4 regions of the Solwaraspora sp. WMMB762 genome follow, and region 2 is predicted to be linked to each of the others. Evidence: riboswitches for the same ligand, from Rfam matches in the RefSeq annotation. Region 2 holds a riboswitch; each other region holds the start of a gene.
What was found. A riboswitch is a leader RNA that binds a small molecule or an ion and turns the genes downstream of it on or off. The one in region 2 is predicted to bind cyclic di-AMP.
Positions count from the first base shown of each region.

Region 1 (2,193 bases), 690 kb from region 2:
GAAGGTGTGATGAGGCGGTCACGCCCATGTTCACCGGCCGAACTGCTGAACCGCCGTGGTCGCCCCGGCGACGATCAGCAGCGCATCCGGCGGGATCAACGTCTCAGGTCCCGCGTACCTCAGCTGCCGGTCCCGCTCCTTGATCCCGACCACCGTGATGCCGTACCGCTGACGTAGCCGGGACTCGGCCAACGTCCGGCCGGCGGCGTCCGGCGGGGCGCAGACCTTGGCGATGGCGAACCCGTCGTCGAACTCGATGAAGTCGAGCATCCGACTGGCCAGCAGGTGGGCCACCCGGTCACCCATCGCCGCCTCCGGAAAGATCACATGGTGCGCGCCGACCGAGGCGAGGATCCGGCCGTGCTTGGCGGTGATCGCCTTCGCCCAGACCTCCGGGACACCCAGCTCGGTCAGCGCCACCACGGTGAGGATGCTGGCCTCGACGTCCGAGCCGATGCCGACCACCGCGCGGGGGTAGTCGGCGACGCCGCACTGGCGCAGCGCCTGGTCATCGGTCGAATCCGCCTCGACCACCCTCGGCAGCCGCTCGGACCAGCGGTGCACCCGTTTGGGATGCTCGTCGATGCCCAGCACGTCGTGGCCGAGGCGGAGCAGAGACTGGGCGACCTGACCACCGAACCGGCCGAGGCCGATCACCACCACGCTGTCGGCGTCCGGCGGCCCAACCGGGGAATCGTCATCTCTCACCGAAGATCCGTCCGACGCTACGACTTTCCCGCTTTTCCTCATACGCACTGTAGTCAGCCGCTAACCTCGGCGCAGCGAATCCGGCCCGCCTGACGACTTGTCGTACGCCGCCGAACGCAGAAAGTGGACATCACCGAAAGTCGTTGCCCGGTAACGGATTTTTCCAGCTCAGTCAGGATTGTCGAGGTGTTGATGCCGGTGACCGATCCGGTAAGCTTGCCGGCGGTCTCCGCCAGGCGGCGCCCACCGGTGCCGGCGGTGACCGCCGCCCAATCACCCTCCGGGGTGAGCCGGGGAACCACGTTTCCACCGGGGTGAATCCGCGCCAGCGGTAGGGATCGTTCCGTCCCGAACCCGTCAGCTAACTCGGTCGGCGGCCAAGGAAAGGAACAGGATGACCGCACCCCTCCGCCGGCGGATTCCGACGGCCGCGGCCCTCGCCGCCGTCGCCGCCCTGCTCGCCGGCTTCGTCGTAGCGTCGCCGGCCGCCGCTCAGGATCCGGACGACGAAGGCGCCCCGCCACTGCTCAGCGAAGTGCTCGAATCGACCGGCCGGGGCTACGTCGAAGCCAAGGCGGCGGTCGACGAGTCCCGCAAACGCCAGTTGAAGCTCAACCTCGAGTTGGAAAAGGTCGAGGAACGGATAGCGGCGCTGACCCCACAGATCGGCCAGGTCGCCTCCAACTCGTACCGTCTCGGTCGGATCACCCCGGTGATGGTCCTGCTCAACAGCGCCGACCCGGACGCGTTGCTGGAACGCGCCGAAGGCCTGGACATGATCGCCATGCACGACAACAAGCGGATCCGGGAGCTCAACGAGGCCCGCGCACAGGCCGCCCGGGCGGTCGCCGCAATCGACGCCGAGGTGGCCCGCGAGGAACAGCAACTCGAAGCGATGGCCCGCCAGAAGAAAGAGGCCGAAAAGGCCCTGCAACTGGTCGGCGCGGTCGCCACCAACGGGTTCGTCTCGGCCACCTCGCCGGTCGCCGCCCAGGCTCCGCGTAACTCGGACGGTTCCTGGCCGTCCCAGTCGTGCAGTCTGGACGACCCCACCACGAGCGGCTGCATCACGCCGCGCACCATGCACGCGCTGAACGAGGCGAAGAAGGCCGGCTTCACCCGCTTCGTCTCCTGCTTCCGCCCCGGCGGACCGTTCGAGCACCCCAAGGGGCGGGCCTGCGACTTCTCCGCTCAGCAGCAGGGGTTCGGCGGCGACGCCTTCGGCGACGACCGGCTGTACGGCAACAACCTGACCGCCTTCTTCGTCCGCAACGCCGACAAGCTCGGCATCCTGTACGTCATCTGGTACCGCCAGTTCTGGTCACCGACCACCGGTTGGAGTTCGTACAGCGGTGCCGGCGGCGACCCGAACAGCGACCACACCAACCACGTACATCTGTCCCTGCTGTGACCTGACCTCGCTTCGCGCGGTGCCGGGCCGGTCCGGCACCGCGCGAAGAACCGTCAGTCGGTACGCGCCGTCAG
Region 1 is NZ_JBMHMD010000001.1:5,356,810-5,359,002, reverse strand. It holds gene ACN27J_RS23975 (potassium channel family protein) at 31-708, opposite strand; cyclic di-AMP (ydaO/yuaA leader) riboswitch at 965-1,100, shown strand; gene ACN27J_RS23970 (coiled-coil domain-containing protein) at 1,103-2,119, shown strand; gene ACN27J_RS23965 (glycoside hydrolase family 65 protein) at 2,190-2,193, opposite strand, start outside.
Region 1: it holds a riboswitch for cyclic di-AMP, as region 2 does, so the genes downstream of both, ACN27J_RS23970 (coiled-coil domain-containing protein) here and ACN27J_RS20770 (NlpC/P60 family protein) in region 2, are expected to answer to the same signal.

Region 2 (2,193 bases):
CCGGCGGTGTCGGTCGGCGGAGCCGCCGGAACCGCGGTCCGCACCGCGTGCGCACAGCTCGGTAAGCCGTACGTCTGGGGTGCCACCGGGCCGAACGCCTTCGACTGTTCCGGCCTGACCCAGTACGCCTGGGCAAGTGCCGGTGTCAGCCTCACGCATTACACCGGAACTCAGTGGAATCAGGGCAGTTCGGTCAGCCGCGCCAACGCCAAGCCCGGGGATCTCGTATTCTTCTTTAGTGATCTGCATCACGTGGGGATCTACATCGGTAATGGCCTGATGGTGCACGCTCCCCGCGCGGGTCAACCCGTGCAGATGGAGAACATCGACAACATGCCGCTCGCCGGGTTCAAGCGGGTCGGCTGATCGCGGCAGGTCAGCCAGCCCGCCGAGGCAATCTGAGTGGCGCGCGTTGGTCGGCCGAACGTACGGGCGGACCGGTATGAACGGGCCGGTCCGCCCGGCAAAATTCGAACGCTTGAACGATGGCAGCCTATGCACGATACGCAATCGTCTGCGTACTCAATGAGATAGTCCATGTTCTCGCTTGCGTAGCGAGAACGCCGCTCTCTACCCTTGGGGATCGTCGAGTCGGGAGGACGTCAACCAACCGGGTTGACCTCGGCCTGACACCGCCTAATCGCCGTCTGACGGCGAGCCGGGGACCCACGGCACTCCTGGGGTGAATCCGCAGGCCACCTGCGGTAGGGCGTCTCCTTTCCGCCCGAACCCGTCAGCTAACCCGGTAGGCGGTCTGGGGAGAAGGAGTCCGGTGGCTACGAGCGCCCCTCGGCGATACCTCCGGTGGTCCAGCCGTGACCATCGGCGAAAAACGCCGCACGACCCTAGCCGAGTACTCACCGCGTTGATCGCCGCCACCACCGGCGTCGGTCTGCTGCTGGTCGGAGCGCCGGCGCAGGCGCAGCCCACCGTCGCCGAAATCGAGTCGCAGATCGACGAGGTCTGGGCCGAGCTCGAACCGACGATCGAACGGCACAACGCCGTACGGCAGGACCTCGCCGCCAAGAAGAAGCAGGCGGACGAACTGCAGAAGAAGATCAAGCCGCTGCAGATCCAGATCGACCTGGCGATGGATCGGGTCAGCGAGTTCGCCGCCCGGTCGTACAAGGGTGGTAGTCCGTCGGTCTTCAACGCGATCCTGACCAATGGCAAGCCGACCCACCTCGCCGACCAGCTCGAGCTGCTGGACCAGTTCGCCCGGCGGCAGGCCCGCGACGTGCAGGCCGTCGTCGACCTCAAGAACGAGTACGCCGTGAAGAAGGCCCCGCTCGACGAGTTGATCGTCGAGCTGACCAGCACCGAGGCTCAGCTGGCGGCGAAGGCCAAGGAGATCGACGCCGAGGTTGACCGGTTGCAGGACCTGCGCCTGGAGGCGTACGGCTCGACCAACACCCTCGGCTCGCTGCGTCCCGCGCCCTGCCCGGCGACCTACCCCGGCGGGGCGGCCGGCAAGGCGGTCACCTTCGCCTGTGCGCAGATCGGCAAGCCGTACGTCTGGGGTTCAGCGGGACCGGGCAGCTACGACTGTTCGGGTCTTACCCTGGCCGCTTGGGCGCAGGCCGGCGTCTCGCTGCCGCACAACGCCGCCCGGCAGCGTCAGGTGACCGCCAACGTCAGCCGGGACGAGTTGCGCCCCGGCGACCTCATCTTCTACTACAGCGGGCTCTCCCACGTCGGCATGTACGTGGGTAACGGCTGGATCGTGCACGCCTCCCAGGCGGGTGAACCGGTGCAGATGCGCAAGATCGGTTCGAGTGTGCACAGTTACGGCAGGCCCGGCTAGACCTCACTCCTCCCCATGGCCTGGCGCGTGCCGCTGATCCCCCCGTCAAGCGGCAGCACCGGCCACCGGAAAGGCGCCCTCCCATGTCTCCCCCCGGCTTGGGAGGGCGCCTTTCGCCTCTCCGCCGCCGGTGCGCCGGCTCTCCAACAGCCCAGCCGGTTCAGCTGGTCGGCCAGGTGCGCCACCGCTGCCAGGACCGGCTCGGAGTGGGTCCACGCTGCCCCTGGTACCGGGATCCGTAGACCGCCGACCCGTACGGATGCTCGGACGTCGACGAGAGCCGGAAGATGCACAACTGGCCGATCCTCATCCCGGGCCACAGCTTGATCGGCAGGTTGGCCACGTTGGACAACTCCAACGTCACGTGACCGGAGAAGCCGGGGTCGATG
Region 2 is NZ_JBMHMD010000001.1:4,668,310-4,670,502, reverse strand. It holds gene ACN27J_RS20775 (NlpC/P60 family protein) at 1-366, shown strand, start outside; cyclic di-AMP (ydaO/yuaA leader) riboswitch at 624-767, shown strand; gene ACN27J_RS20770 (NlpC/P60 family protein) at 866-1,804, shown strand; gene dcd (dCTP deaminase) at 1,965-2,193, opposite strand, start outside.

Region 3 (2,193 bases), 2.0 Mb from region 2:
GCGGCCGAAGGTGGGTGCGTGGATCACCTGGCCGCCGCCCACGTACAGGCCGACGTGGGCGAGACCGTTGTAGAACACCAGGTCACCTGGCTGCAGTGAACCACGGTTGATCTTCGCGACCACGTCCCACTGCATCGCCGCGTTGTGCGGCAGGCTCTTGCCGGCGGTACGCCACGCGGCAAGCGTCAGGCCCGAGCAGTCGTAACCGTTCGGGCCGCTGGCAGCCCAGACGTACGGCTTGCCGATGGCCCCGTACGCGAACTCGACGACCGAGCCGGCGGCACCGGACACCGACGGGACGGTCCCGGTGTACGACGAGCCGGTCTCGCTCGCGGCACCGTAGGCCCGTTCCCGCTTGTCCATCAGCTCGTCGATGTCGGCTTCGATGCTCTTCTTGCGGTCGGCGAGCTCCTTGACCTGGGCGTCCTGCTTCTTCAGGGCCGCCTGCAGCTTCTCCTGCTCGGCCAGGTAGGTCAGCTGGGTGCTGGTGAACTCGGTGAGCCGCTGCTGCCGGTCCCGGGCCAGGTGGTCGAGGGTGCCGAGCCGGTGGATGAAGCTGCCGGAGGTGCCGTCGAGCAGAGCGGTCGCGGTGCTCAACCCGCCGGTCTTGTACGCGTTGACCGCGATCTGACCGACCTCGGTCTGTGCCGCCGCGAGTTCGGCCTGCAGCGGGCCGAGCTTGGCGTCGATCTCCTCGGCCGCCGCCCGGGTGGCCTTGGCCTCCTCCCTGAGCCGGTTGTACGACTCGACGACCTTGGCCAGCTCTTCGGATTCCTTGTCGATCTGCTGCGTGAGTTCGCTGACCGTCGGCTGGGCGGTCGCGGCGGTAGCCGGTAGCACCAGGCCGAGGCTTACGCCGGTCAGCATCAGGGTGCGCAGCAGAATCCGCGCTGTTGACAAGAACGCAGAACCCTTCTTCCTCGCCGCCTACCGGGTTAGCTGACGGATTCGGGCGGGAAGTTCGCCCTACCGCGGTGGACCGCGGATTCACCCCAGTTGCCGATGGGTCCCCGGATCGCAACCGTGAGATCACTGTTTGTAACGTCAGATAATCTCGGGACGGCGATTCGGCGGCACTGGACCGGCGTCACCGCTTCCCGGCGACTGGCGACCGGACCAGCCGGTCCAACTTAGCCGCAAGGGTCGCGACCCGGAAAGTGCTGCGATCGTGATCCGTGGCATGGAACTGGCCGGAGTCCGTTGATGGTTACTGAATGTGACGGTTGGCTGCTCTGGGCAACATTCCTATTGCCTTCGCGTGACCGGTTGACTGCGGCGCGTCGTCATTGGACAGCGCCTGATCAATTGCGAATAATGCGTCATTAGTCGGTCTGCGCGGTTGTCGTCAGTAAGCTATCTGGATAAATAGGTGCAAAAGGTCCGATTCGCCATCCAGGACGCGGCCTGCCGTACGTCATTCTGCTAGGTGGCAGAATGACTACCTTCCATCGAGTAGCTTGCTGTTTGCACAATGGACCCGCAAGGTCAAGCGCCGCACGAGCCCTTCGGAGGCAGCTATGCGTGCTACTCGCCAGACCCCACCCCGACGCGGTTCCCCGGTGCCCGCCCGGCCCGGCTCCAGTGTCGGACGGACCTTCTACCGGCAGCCCGGTATCTGCGTGACCGGTGAATGGTTCGTCGTGGCCGGCCGGCGGTTCGCCGTCCGCGACCTCACCGAACTCCGGACCGCGCGGGGCGCCCGCGACCGGCTCACCGGCCGGGTGATCGCGGTGACCGCCGTGACCCTGACGGCGGTCGCGGTGACCGTCGGCTACACCCGCGGGCTGGACGAGGTCAGCGCGGGTGCCTACCTCGCGATGCTGGCGGCCGCGTTCGTGCCGGTGGCGGTCGCCTGGCTCGGCGACCGGTTGCGGCCGCGGGCGTACGAACTATGGGGCCGTCACCAGGGACTGCTGTTGCTGCTGTTCAGCACCGACGACGAACGCCAGTACGGCCAGGTGAGCCGGGCGTTGATGCGGGCCCGGGAAATGTCCCGGCTGGCCGGTCTGTCCGAGCCGGTCACCATCGAACCGTGGGTGCCCGACCGGCGGTGAGCGGGCCCGGCCGCCGCTGCGGTCGCCAGCGGGCTGGTCGACGTCGATCAGCCCGCGTCTCGCCCGTCCAGTTGGCGGGCGAGGTCGTGCAGCATCGCCACCGAGTCGGCCGGTGACAGGGATTCTGCCCGTAGTCGGT
Region 3 is NZ_JBMHMD010000001.1:6,706,656-6,708,848, forward strand. It holds gene ACN27J_RS30195 (NlpC/P60 family protein) at 1-900, opposite strand, end outside; cyclic di-AMP (ydaO/yuaA leader) riboswitch at 911-1,042, opposite strand; gene ACN27J_RS30200 (DUF6232 family protein) at 1,518-2,054, shown strand; gene ACN27J_RS30205 (DUF5753 domain-containing protein) at 2,102-2,193, opposite strand, start outside.
Region 3: it holds a riboswitch for cyclic di-AMP, as region 2 does, so the genes downstream of both, ACN27J_RS30195 (NlpC/P60 family protein) here and ACN27J_RS20770 (NlpC/P60 family protein) in region 2, are expected to answer to the same signal.

Region 4 (2,193 bases), 2.2 Mb from region 2:
AGCCGTACGGGGGCGGACGGCCACCGATGTGGCCGTCCGCCCCCGTACGCGCGACGTCAGTACACCGACAGGTGCACGTGGTTTGTGTGGTCGCTGGACGGGTCGCCGCCTGCACCGCTGTACGTCTTCCAGCCGCTGCTGGGCAGCCAGATCCGCTTGTACCAGATCACGTAGAGCACACCGAGCCGGTCGGCGTTGTTGATGTAGTAGTTCGCGAGGTTGTCGCCGTAGCTCTTGTCACCGCCGGTCGCCACTCCACCGAAGCCGTTGGGCTGGGCGGCGAAATCACACGCCCGGCCCTTGGGGTGCTCGCCGGAGCTGCCGTTGCGGAAGCAGGACACGTAACGGGTGAAGCCGGCAGCCTTCGCCTGGTTCAGGGCGTGCAGCGTACGGGGCGTGATGCAGCCGGAGGTGGTGGGGTCGTCGACGTTGCACGACTCGGCCGGCCAGGAGCCGTTGGCGTTGCGCGGGGCCGGGGTCGCCGACGCGCTGGACGACCCGGATCCCGACGACCCGGAGCCGGAGGATCCTGAGCCGGAGGATCCGCTGGCGGCGGCCCGCTCGGCCTCCTCCGCCGCCTGCTGCCTCGCCCGTTCCTCCGCCTCCTTCTCGGCGGCGACCGCGACGGCCAAGGCCCGCTCCGCCTGGTTCCGGCGTTGGTCCATGATGGTGACCTGCTTCTGCTGCTCCCGGATCTCATGCTCGATCGCAGCCTTGGACCTGGTCACCTGGTCGCGGGTGCGGTACAGCTCGCGGAGCTGCTTCTCCTCGTTGGCGGTCACCGCACTCAGCGCCGCCGCCCGGTCGATGAACCCTTCCGGTGAGGTGCTGTTGAGCAACGCGGAGACCGGGCCGAGCCTGCCGTTGCGGTACGCGCGGTCGACGATGTGCCCGACGTTCCTGTTTCGTTGCTCCAGCTCAGCACCGACCGTGTCGAGCTGCTCGGACAGCTTCTTCTGCCGGCCCTTCGAGTGGTCGAGCGCCGCCTTGGCGTCGATCCAGCCCTTCGAGGCCGCATCGAGCTCCTTGCGCAGGCTGTCGGTGCCTCCCTCGTCGTCGACCCGGTCGGGCCGGTTCGCGGGCAGGGCGGCTCCGGCCGGCGAGCCGATCGGGGTGCCGGTGACGGCCATCAGGGCAGCGGTCAACGCCGCCAACAACGCGGATCGGGTTTTTCTGTGGACTGTGCGTGACACTGTGCATTCCTTCCGTCAGCCGCCGACCGGGTTAGCTGACGGGTTCGGGACGGAAGATCCCTACCGCGTGACGCGGATGCACCCCAGGTACGTGGTTCCCCGGCTCGCCGTACGGCGATTAGGCGACGGCCTCCGCAGGCGCCGGAGGGGCGCCGCCCGAGCGGAGACCGGGGCCGACACTACCGGTTCCCCGGGTTGCCGTCCCGGTATCGATAGCCATGTTATGTCTGGAAAAAACAGAAATATACGTATATCGTAGCTGTCAACGTCGCGGTAAGGTCACGAAACTTAAGCATCTGCTAATCACCAGTCGGCCGGTCCACAGGAGTCGGCGGGGGCCAGCGGCTCGATCTGCAGCGTCGCGTGCTCGATACCGAACTCGTCGTGCAGGGCTGTCCGGGCGTCCCGCAGCACCGTGCCGACATCGGCTGACGGGGTCACGGCCAGGTGTGCCGAGGCCACCTCCATGCCTGGGGTGAGCGTCCAGACGTGGAGGTCGTGCACGTCGCAGACGCCCGGCACGGTGGCCAGCCGGCTGCGGACCCGGGCGACCTCCACATGCTCCGGCGCCGCCTGCACCAGGATGCGCAGCGCGGCCCGGGCCAGCCGCCAGGTGCGCGGCAGGATGAACACCCCGACACCGACGGCGACCAGCGGGTCGGCGTACCACCAGCCGGTGGTGGCGATCACCGTGGCGGCCACCAGCACCCCCACCGAGCCGAGGAGGTCGCCGAGTACCTCCAGGTAGGCGCCCCGTACGTTGAGGCTCTCCCTGGCCCCCTGGCGCAGCAGGGCGAAGGCGACGATGTTGGCGAGCAGTCCGGCGACCGCCACCACCAGCATCGGGCCGACCGTCACCGGCTCTGGATCGGCGAACCGGCGGGCCGCCTCAACCAGGACGTAGAGCGCGACCCCGGCGAGCAGTACGGCGTTCGCCAGCGCGGCCAGCACCTCGAGGCGGTAGAGGCCGAAGGTGCGCTGCGGCTCCCCGGTCGGTCGC
Region 4 is NZ_JBMHMD010000001.1:2,477,029-2,479,221, reverse strand. It holds gene ACN27J_RS10925 (coiled-coil domain-containing protein) at 57-1,130, opposite strand; cyclic di-AMP (ydaO/yuaA leader) riboswitch at 1,198-1,328, opposite strand; gene ACN27J_RS10920 (cation diffusion facilitator family transporter) at 1,497-2,193, opposite strand, start outside.
Region 4: it holds a riboswitch for cyclic di-AMP, as region 2 does, so the genes downstream of both, ACN27J_RS10925 (coiled-coil domain-containing protein) here and ACN27J_RS20770 (NlpC/P60 family protein) in region 2, are expected to answer to the same signal.